2 regions of the Paenibacillus sp. A3M_27_13 genome follow, and region 2 is predicted to be linked to the other one. Evidence: riboswitches for the same ligand, from Rfam matches in the RefSeq annotation. Region 2 holds a riboswitch; the other holds the start of a gene.
What was found. Region 2 has a riboswitch for S-adenosylmethionine ahead of metA (homoserine O-acetyltransferase MetA). Riboswitches for the same ligand answer to the same signal wherever they lie in the genome.
Positions count from the first base shown of each region.

Region 1: it holds a riboswitch for S-adenosylmethionine, as region 2 does, so the genes downstream of both, NLX82_RS17610 (methionine ABC transporter ATP-binding protein) here and metA (homoserine O-acetyltransferase MetA) in region 2, are expected to answer to the same signal.

Region 1 covers NZ_JANAVE010000004.1:288,780-293,212, reverse strand. The annotation lists gene NLX82_RS17620 (UbiD family decarboxylase) at 1-1,335, shown strand, start outside; gene NLX82_RS17615 (Cthe_2314 family HEPN domain-containing protein) at 1,387-2,112, shown strand; SAM riboswitch class I at 2,239-2,378, shown strand; gene NLX82_RS17610 (methionine ABC transporter ATP-binding protein) at 2,514-3,536, shown strand; gene NLX82_RS17605 (methionine ABC transporter permease) at 3,533-4,201, shown strand; gene NLX82_RS17600 (MetQ/NlpA family ABC transporter substrate-binding protein) at 4,276-4,433, shown strand, end outside.
Region 2 covers NZ_JANAVE010000002.1:587,776-592,208, forward strand. The annotation lists gene NLX82_RS09170 (HRDC domain-containing protein) at 1-562, shown strand, start outside; gene corA (magnesium/cobalt transporter CorA) at 723-1,658, opposite strand; SAM riboswitch class I at 2,210-2,335, shown strand; gene metA (homoserine O-acetyltransferase MetA) at 2,454-3,371, shown strand; gene NLX82_RS09185 (PLP-dependent transferase) at 3,496-4,433, shown strand, end outside.

The DNA of each region.
Region 1 (4,433 bases), on a different contig from region 2:
CATGAGGATGGAGGGCCGTTTATTACGCTTCCACTCGTGTATACTGAGAAGCCAGGTCAGCCCAAGGATCATAATTTGGGGATGTACCGCATTCAGATTTATGATGATCAGACGACGGGCATTCACTGGCAAATTCATAAAGGCGGCGGTTTTCATTATCATGAAGCGGAACTGCGTAATGAGCCATTGCCTACGACGATTATCATCGGTGGCCCGCCTGCCCTGATTGCGTCTGCCATTGCGCCAGCACCGGAAAACTTGCCTGAGCTGTTGCTGGCTTCGCTTATTATGGGAGGCAAGCTGCCCATGACAGAAGACCCGCTCGGGGGTCACCGGATTCCAGCAGAAGCAGAATTTGCAATCAGCGGTTATGTACCGCCTCATGAACGCCGTCCGGAAGGCCCGTTTGGTGATCATTTTGGCTATTACTCATTACAGCATGATTTCCCTGTATTTCATGTCAAACATATGCATCACCGCAAGGATGCCATTTATCCGGCAACCATTGTAGGTAAGCCTCGGCAAGAAGACTACTATCTCGGTGAGTTTTTGCAACGTCTGCTGTCGCCTGCCTATCCGCTTGTGATGCCTTCCGTCAAGTCCCTGTGGGCGTATGCGGAAACGGGCGTACATGCGCTGGCAGCGGCAGTCGTACGTGAAAGCTACTCCCGTGAAGCGCTTGTATCCGGTTTTACCATTTTGGGTCAAGGTCAATTATCGTTGACCAAGTTCCTGATGCTGACGGATCGAGTAATTGATTTATCTGACTTTAACCTACTGCTGGAAACCATTCTGGAGCGATTTAATCCAGCAAGGGATTTATTTATATTCAATCACACGTCACACGATACACTCGATTACACAGGCCGCAAGCTGAATCATGGCAGTAAGGCCATCCTGATGGGGATAGGTGAGCCTGTACGTGAATTGCCTCGTGCTTATGAGGGAGGCGATCTGCCGGGAATTCGTGAAATTGAGCCCTATTGCGGAGGTTGCCTCGTCGTATCGGGTGCGTCCTTTGAGCAGGAGCCTGAGCTGGCGGCACGTGTTTTGGAGCGATTAGCAGCGGGTGAGCAAGAGTGGCCACTCGTTTTCATTGTGGACGATGCCAAAGAAGTCGTTCGCTCTCAAGCCTCGTTCCTGTGGACGGTATTCACACGCTTTAACCCGGCTACGGATATGTACGCGGACAGCGAAGTGCGTTTGCATCATCTGAACTATAAGCTGCCGATTGTAGTGGATGCGCGTATGAAGCCAGGGTATCCGGATGAGGTGTTACCGCGTGAGGATATTGTGAAGCTTGTAGATCAACGATGGACGAGTTATTTCGCTTGACGCCCTAATTAAACCTACAGCCGGATTCTACATTTATAAGGAGGCGTAAGCATGATACGCAAGCTACTGGGTGAGCCACCACGTGTGAACAAAGGCATCCTGCTAGATGCCATGAATAGCATGTCAGCTATGTTGAACCTGCTGGAGCGGCAAATTCAGGCTGGTGGAGATCCGACCCACGATTTTCGGAAGGCGGATATTTTAACACGCGGCCTAATGTCATCTCTGGATGAACTGGAGCAGAGCCATCATGCTTCCGCCTTTTTCCGTATGAAAGTGAAAGCCGGATATGCTGAAGATATGAGTGAGAATGAAAAATCCGATTATGCATTATATGTTTTCTTTTATAAAGATGGGTTTGTTCGGGTATTCTCTATTTTAGATAAGCTGGGCAACTGGCTGAATGATCTGTATGATTTAAAAACAGGTCAGTATAAGGCGCATTATTCGTATTTTACCGTGTTGCGGCAGCTCAAGTATCTCAAAATGCATCCTGTATTGACCGATAATTTAATTGATATCAAGGATACTTACAACGATGCCATCAATCGGCTGCGTAAGCGTCGGAATACGGAGATACACTATATGAATACGGAAATGCAGGATGATCTCTGGCAACGACACCGAGCTTTGTATGGAAAAATCCAACTGGAGGACCTTGATCACCATTTGGAAGATTTGCAGCAGGGCTTGGAAATGGTATGTCGGTCGCTGTCAAACGCCTTTACTCATACTGCGAAACAATGGGAGAACCGGGCAGTACGCCCAAAAATATGATAGAAAATATCCTTTGACAAAGCAATGTAAACTATCTATACTGAAACCTAGTTTCAGAAGAATGCTTGAATTATGTTTTTTTTATATAAACTTAACGGACAGCTAAAGCTGGAGTTTAACATATTTTTCTTATCCAGAGAGGTGGAGGGACTGGCCCGATGAAGCCCGGCAACCCGTTCTTTCCCGGTGTAATACACTGGGAGGGAACATGATGGTGCTAATTCCTACAAAACCGCTAGAGTTATAGCGATTTTGGCAGATGAGAAAAGGTTCGCAAGGTGGGGCCCTTTTCTTTCTGTGAAAGGGGCTCTTTTTTGTATAAATAAATAGCGATTTTATACAATTCTGAGAGATGACAACTGGTTAAAGGGTAAGGAAGAAGTGAAGGGGGTCGCAGCACGTTGATAGAGCTTAAGCAGTTAACCAAGCATTATGGCAAAGGCAACCGACGCGTTAATGCGCTATCTGGGTTGAATCTTTCTATAAAGCGTGGAGAAATATTCGGAGTGATTGGTCACTCCGGGGCGGGGAAAAGTACATTGATCCGCTGTATTAATTTATTGGAACGCCCTACTTCAGGTGAAGTATGGGTAGACGGGGTAAACCTCGCTACTGTGAGTCAATCCCAGTTACAGAAGCAACGTCGAAAAATCGGAATGATTTTTCAGCATTTTAATTTGTTATCTTCGGCAACGGTGTATGACAATATTGCATTTCCTTTGCGGTTGGTAAACACTCCCAGGGAAAAGCTGGACATGAAAGTTCGTGAGCTGCTGGAACTGGTGGGTCTGGAAGAACACAGTGGAAAGTATCCGTCACAGCTCTCAGGTGGACAGAAACAGCGGGTAGGAATTGCACGGGCGCTGGCTAGTGATCCTCATGTATTGCTGTGTGACGAAGCGACTTCTGCGCTTGATCCGCAGACGACGGGGTCTATCCTGAAATTGCTGTTGGATATTAATCAGCGCTTTAATTTAACCATCGTGCTGATTACACATGAAATGCATGTCATTCAAAGTATTTGTGATCGAGTTGGCGTCATTCATCAGGGCGACATCGTGGAGCAAGGCCCAGTTGCGGAAGTATTTTTGAAGCCACAGCACCAGGTAACCAAGGACTTTATCCAACGGGAGTCAGAACATCCCGAGGAGTTGCAAGCAGCGATTGCGGCAGCAGGTGGCGGCGAGTCGGCGCGGGTGGTACGTATCTCCTTCTTGGGCAGTAAAACATATGATGCGATTCTATCGCGTACGGCCCGAAGCACTGGTGTTGATTTTGCGATCTTGCAGGGAACCATATCTACGATTAAAAATGTACCCTATGGACAGCTGATCGTTCGTTTTGAAGGAAACCATGAAGATATAGAGCATACGCTGCGCGAAGTGTCTGGGCAAGGACTTGATGTGGAGGTGATCGGACAATGAGCGAACTTGATTTTTCACAAGTGAGTTGGGATGAGCTAGGGAATTCTACTCTGGAAACCCTTCAGATGCTCGGAGCATCCGCATTGTTCACCCTCATTATTGGTTTGCCGCTTGGCATATTATTGTTTCTGGCGAGTCGCTCCTCGTTAACTCTGATGAAGGTGATATACATTGTATTATCATTCATCGTTAACATTTTACGTTCCGTACCATTTATCATTTTGATCGTTGCACTTATTCCTTTTACACGATCGCTGGTAGGTACCTCGACCGGGGTGCTTGGAACCATTCCGCCGTTGGTTATCGGGGCTGCCCCATTCTTCGCACGTCTTGTCGAAACGTCTCTGCGTGAAGTGGACAAGGGTGTCATTGAAGCCGCACAAGCGATGGGTGCCTCGACAGGACAAATTATCCGGCGTGTGCTGTTACGTGAGGCACTTCCGGGTCTGCTCGCTGCATTAACCATTACCGTCGTTACACTCGTATCCTACACGGCAATGTCCGGGATGATCGGGGGCGGTGGACTGGGTACACTGGCTATCAACTACGGCTATTATCGTTATGAAACGGCTGTCATGATCGTTGCGGTCGTGCTGATGGTCGTATTGGTACAATTGCTGCAAATGGCGGGAGATCGCCTCGTGCGGCATTATACTCGAAAATAGGGAAAACATATAGATATCCTTATTGATCAGGACGTCTGATCCTGAATATTACAAATTATTGGAGGGGTAATAACATGAAGAAATGGGTATTGGCTGTACTAAGCTTGACATTAATTGCGGTGCTGGCGGCTTGCGGTACAAAGAGCACAACATCGGATACAAACAATGCGAACCAAAATACAGGCGGATCACCACGTGAAGTGGAGCTGAAAGTTGGAGCTTCTCCTGTGCC
Region 2 (4,433 bases):
CGAAGAAGAACTGTTGGAACTGCCTGGTATGGGGCAGGGTAAAGTGTCGCAATATGGGACGGAGCTATTGGCTATTACGACACAAAATGACCGGACCACACCATTTCCGTTAAACTGGGTAACAGAGACGCTGGAAGAAGAAGTTTTTTTGTCATGGCTATACAAGCAAAAAGAGAACCAGTACAGGCAGGAGCTGAACAAATTCAGCCTAACTAGAACGATTATCGAAGGCATTTCGGACGGTCTTTCACTGGAGCATATCGGAATGAAGACAGGTTTGCATCGTAGAGAGATGATTGAAGCTGTGGAGCATTTGGACAGGGATGGCATTGATATGGAGAAGCTGATCCGCAAGGAATTGGTGAATGTATCTGAGGAAGAGCAGGCAGCCATCTGGTCTGCTTATGAAGAGTTGGGGGATGCGCTGCTCAAGCCCGTCATGCTGAAAGTGTATGGGGAAGAAAAGGCAACCGAAACAGGACTGGATCAAATTTACGAGCGTCTGCGTCTGATCCGTATACGGTTTCGTCATCAGCAGGTACCCGACCGACATGTTGGATAATATAGAACTGATTGAATAAAGCTGAAGTATTAAAGTACATTCAGGGTTCAACATACTAAAAAGCAGCAGCGAGTTCCACACAGGACACGGCTGCTGCTTTTTATGACCAAGCTGAAAATCGAAAAAAGTATCCAACTCGGTACTTTTCCCCCTGTTCTTTTTAAACCCAGTCTTTCTTGCGGAAAATACAGAACATACTGACACCTAATGCCACCATAATACCAATGACGACAAAATAGCCATAACGTGTATGAAGCTCAGGCATATTATCGAAGTTCATCCCATATATTCCGGTAATGACTGTCAATGGCATAAATACGGTCGTAATTGCCGTAAACACACGCATAATTTCATTGGCACGGTTGGCGATACTGGATTGATAAGCTTCTCGAAGGTTACCCATCAAGTCGCGGTAAGTTTCAAAAGTCTCCGAAATTTTCACAGCATTTTCATAAATGTCGCTGAAATATTTTTGCAATTGATCGTCGATGAGCCGCAAATCCCGTTTGTTCAGGGTATTGATGACTTCTTTTTGTGGACCCAGCACTTTTTTCAGCCACAGAATCTCACTTCGTAAGCCGATGATTTCGTTCAAATGCGACTTTTTCGTATGCATTAGAATATCTTCTTCCAGCTTCTCAATGCGGACCTCAATCCGGTCACCAACCAGAAAATAGTTGTCAACAATCAAGTCGACCAACAGATACATAAAACGGTCAGGCTGGCTGACTTCTTGCTCCCACAGCATAGGCTTGAGGGTACGAAGCTCATTTATTTTCTGCTTGGTCACCGTAATGATAAAATGGCGGCCGAGAAAAATGTTCAAAGCTCGCAAAAATATTTCTTCATCATCAAAACGAATGCTATTTACAACGATAAAATAATGGCTTTCATAAATTTCAATCTTCGGACGCTGTTCTTCTTCACTCAAACAGTCTTCTACTGCAAGATCATGCATGGAAAATAAAGGCTGAAGCACTGCCAAATCATCGACATCGGCATCAATCCAATAAAAACCTTCTGCCGGTGCAGTAAGCGCCATTTCAATTTCTTCGACAGGGGTAAAAACCCCGTTGTTGACCAAACGGATTTTCATATATGTCACTCCTTATGCTCCGTCGTAACGGAAATACGTTTACCTTAAGCATAAGGAATGGACTCAGTTAGCCAGTTAGCCGGTGCGGGTAAGCGTGCACTCCCATCAAAAGCCGGAGGCTTTTGGAGCATGCAGAGCCTGGCGTCCCGTCTTTCGGCAAGCTGAAGTCATTCCTATGCTGTTGTTCAGGGATCGCCGCCTATTCGGACTCGGGTCGCCTTCCATTCCGGATTCACCTCTCAAATGTTCTTTTTTAGATTGCCACAGTATCGCAGGAAACACTCAAATCTGCACTACTGCTCCATATTTTTGCCTAATAGCACTTGTATAGTATAACGCTCGGCCTACGGCCTTTCAAGCGCAAAATCATGGGCTAAATCAACAGTAGTGGCAAGAGCTTCAACGATAGGAGGGATATGATTTAACCTATGGAAAAGGTAGACAAAATGTGAATGCAGGGTACAAATTTAAAAGTCCCATCTTGACGAAGCCCAGCCGATGCATTAAAGTGAACAACAAGAACTTTGTGAACCCAAAATGAATATAGCGAAATCTTATCAAGAGCAGGTGGAGGGACTAGCCCGATGATACCCGGCAACCGGCGATTTTAATCGCACGGTGCTAATTCTTGCAGGACGCGCGCTTTGTACAAAGAGCGTTGCCCTGACAGATGAGAGAGGCGCATATGGATACAAATATGACCTTTCTCTAACCTGAGAAAGGTCTTTTTATTATATGCCCGACATCTCAACAAGACGATTTTCGCAAAACTTACCGAACAAGGAGTGAGTTTACATGCCGATTAAAATCCCAGACACGCTACCTGCCAAGGAAGTGCTGGAGGGCGAAAATATTTTCGTAATGGATGAAAGCTTGGCTTATCATCAGGATATTCGTCCGTTGCGTATCGCCATTTTGAATTTAATGCCTACAAAGGAGACGACGGAAACCCAACTGTTGCGCTTGGTCGGCAATACGCCGCTGCAAGTGGACGTCACGCTGGTGCACATGAAATCTCATGTATCCAAAAATACATCGCAAGAATATTTGAACATGTTCTATAAAACGTTTGACGAGATCAAGAACAGTCGTTTTGACGGCATGGTCATTACAGGAGCCCCGGTTGAACAGCTTGAGTTTGAGGATGTTAACTACTGGGAGGAGATCCAGCAAATCTTTGAATGGACGAAAACGAATGTAACTTCGACCATGCATATCTGTTGGGCCTCACAGGCAGGCTTATACCATCATTTCGATGTCCCTAAATACGGGCTCGACTACAAATGCTTTGGCGTATTTCCACACACCGTGATTAAACCTAAAGTAAAATTGCTACGCGGCTTTGATGAATTGTTTTATGCTCCTCACTCCAGACATACGGAGGTTCGGCGGGAAGATATTGATCATATTACCGAATTAGAAGTTTTATCCGAATCCGAGGAGGCTGGAGTGTACCTCGTAGCCACGCTTGACGGTAAACAAATTTTTGTAACTGGGCATTCTGAATATGACCCGCTTTCCCTGAAATGGGAATACGACCGCGATGTGGGCAAAGGAATGGATGTTGAAGTCCCCAAAAATTATTTCCCTAATGATGATCCCAAGCGCACACCACCCTCAATCTGGCGGGCACACGCCAATTTATTATTCTCGAATTGGCTGAACTATTATGTATACCAAGAAACACCTTACGATATCGGGCCCCAGATTTAAAAAGGGGCTTGTAGTTTACCCTTGTACAGTACCACCTTGCAGTAGCGCAGCAGTATAGTCTTTGACATCCATTTTTGCAGGATATGTTATAGCACCCACTATGGAAGTTAACAGGAGGATTCATATGAGTGAGAAACAGTGGAAAATCGAAAGCAGATTGGCACAAATCGGTTCAGTAGAGGAGCCAGTAACCGGGGCTGTTAATTACCCGATTTACCAATCTACGGCGTTCCGCCATCCCCGTCTAGGTCAAAGCACAGGATTTGATTACATTCGGACGATCAATCCCACGCGAAAGGTACTGGAAGAGGCTTCTGCTGCACTTGAATCTGGTGATGCAGGTTTTGCATGTAGCTCAGGTATGGCGGCGCTGCAAACGGTATTTGCATTGTTTGGACAGGGAGATCACCTCATTGTATCGCTGGATCTGTATGGCGGGACATATCGCTTGCTGGAGCGTATTTTATCTAAATTTGGTGTAACAGCAAGTTATGTGGATACGAATGATCTTGAAGCACTCGAACAGTCATGTCGACCGAATACCAAAGCTGTATTCATAGAAACACCTACAAATCCGTTAATGATGATCACTGATATTCGAGCGGTTGCCGAGTGGGCATCACAACATCAGTTGCTTACCATTGTAGATAATACGCTGCTAACCCCATATTTCCAGCGGCCATTGGAGCTGGGCGCGGATATTGTGGTACATAGCGCAACCAAATATTTGGGCGGACACAACGATGTGCTGGCAGGGTTGATCGTAACCAAAGGCAAAGAGCTATCGGCTGAAATTTCCTTCCTGCACAATTCCATAGGGGCCGTGCTTTCCCCGAGCGACTGCTATCAGTTGATGAAGGGGATGAAGACGTTAGCGCTGCGTATGGACCGACATCAGCATAATGCAACAGTGCTATCTAACTATTTACTGACGCATCCGGCGGTGGCGGAAGTATTTTATCCAGCTCTCGAAGGCCACCCAGGTCGTGAGATTCAAAATAAACAATCCAGCGGAAATACGGGTATCTTCTCCTTTAAAGTAAAGGATGCTCGTTATGTGGA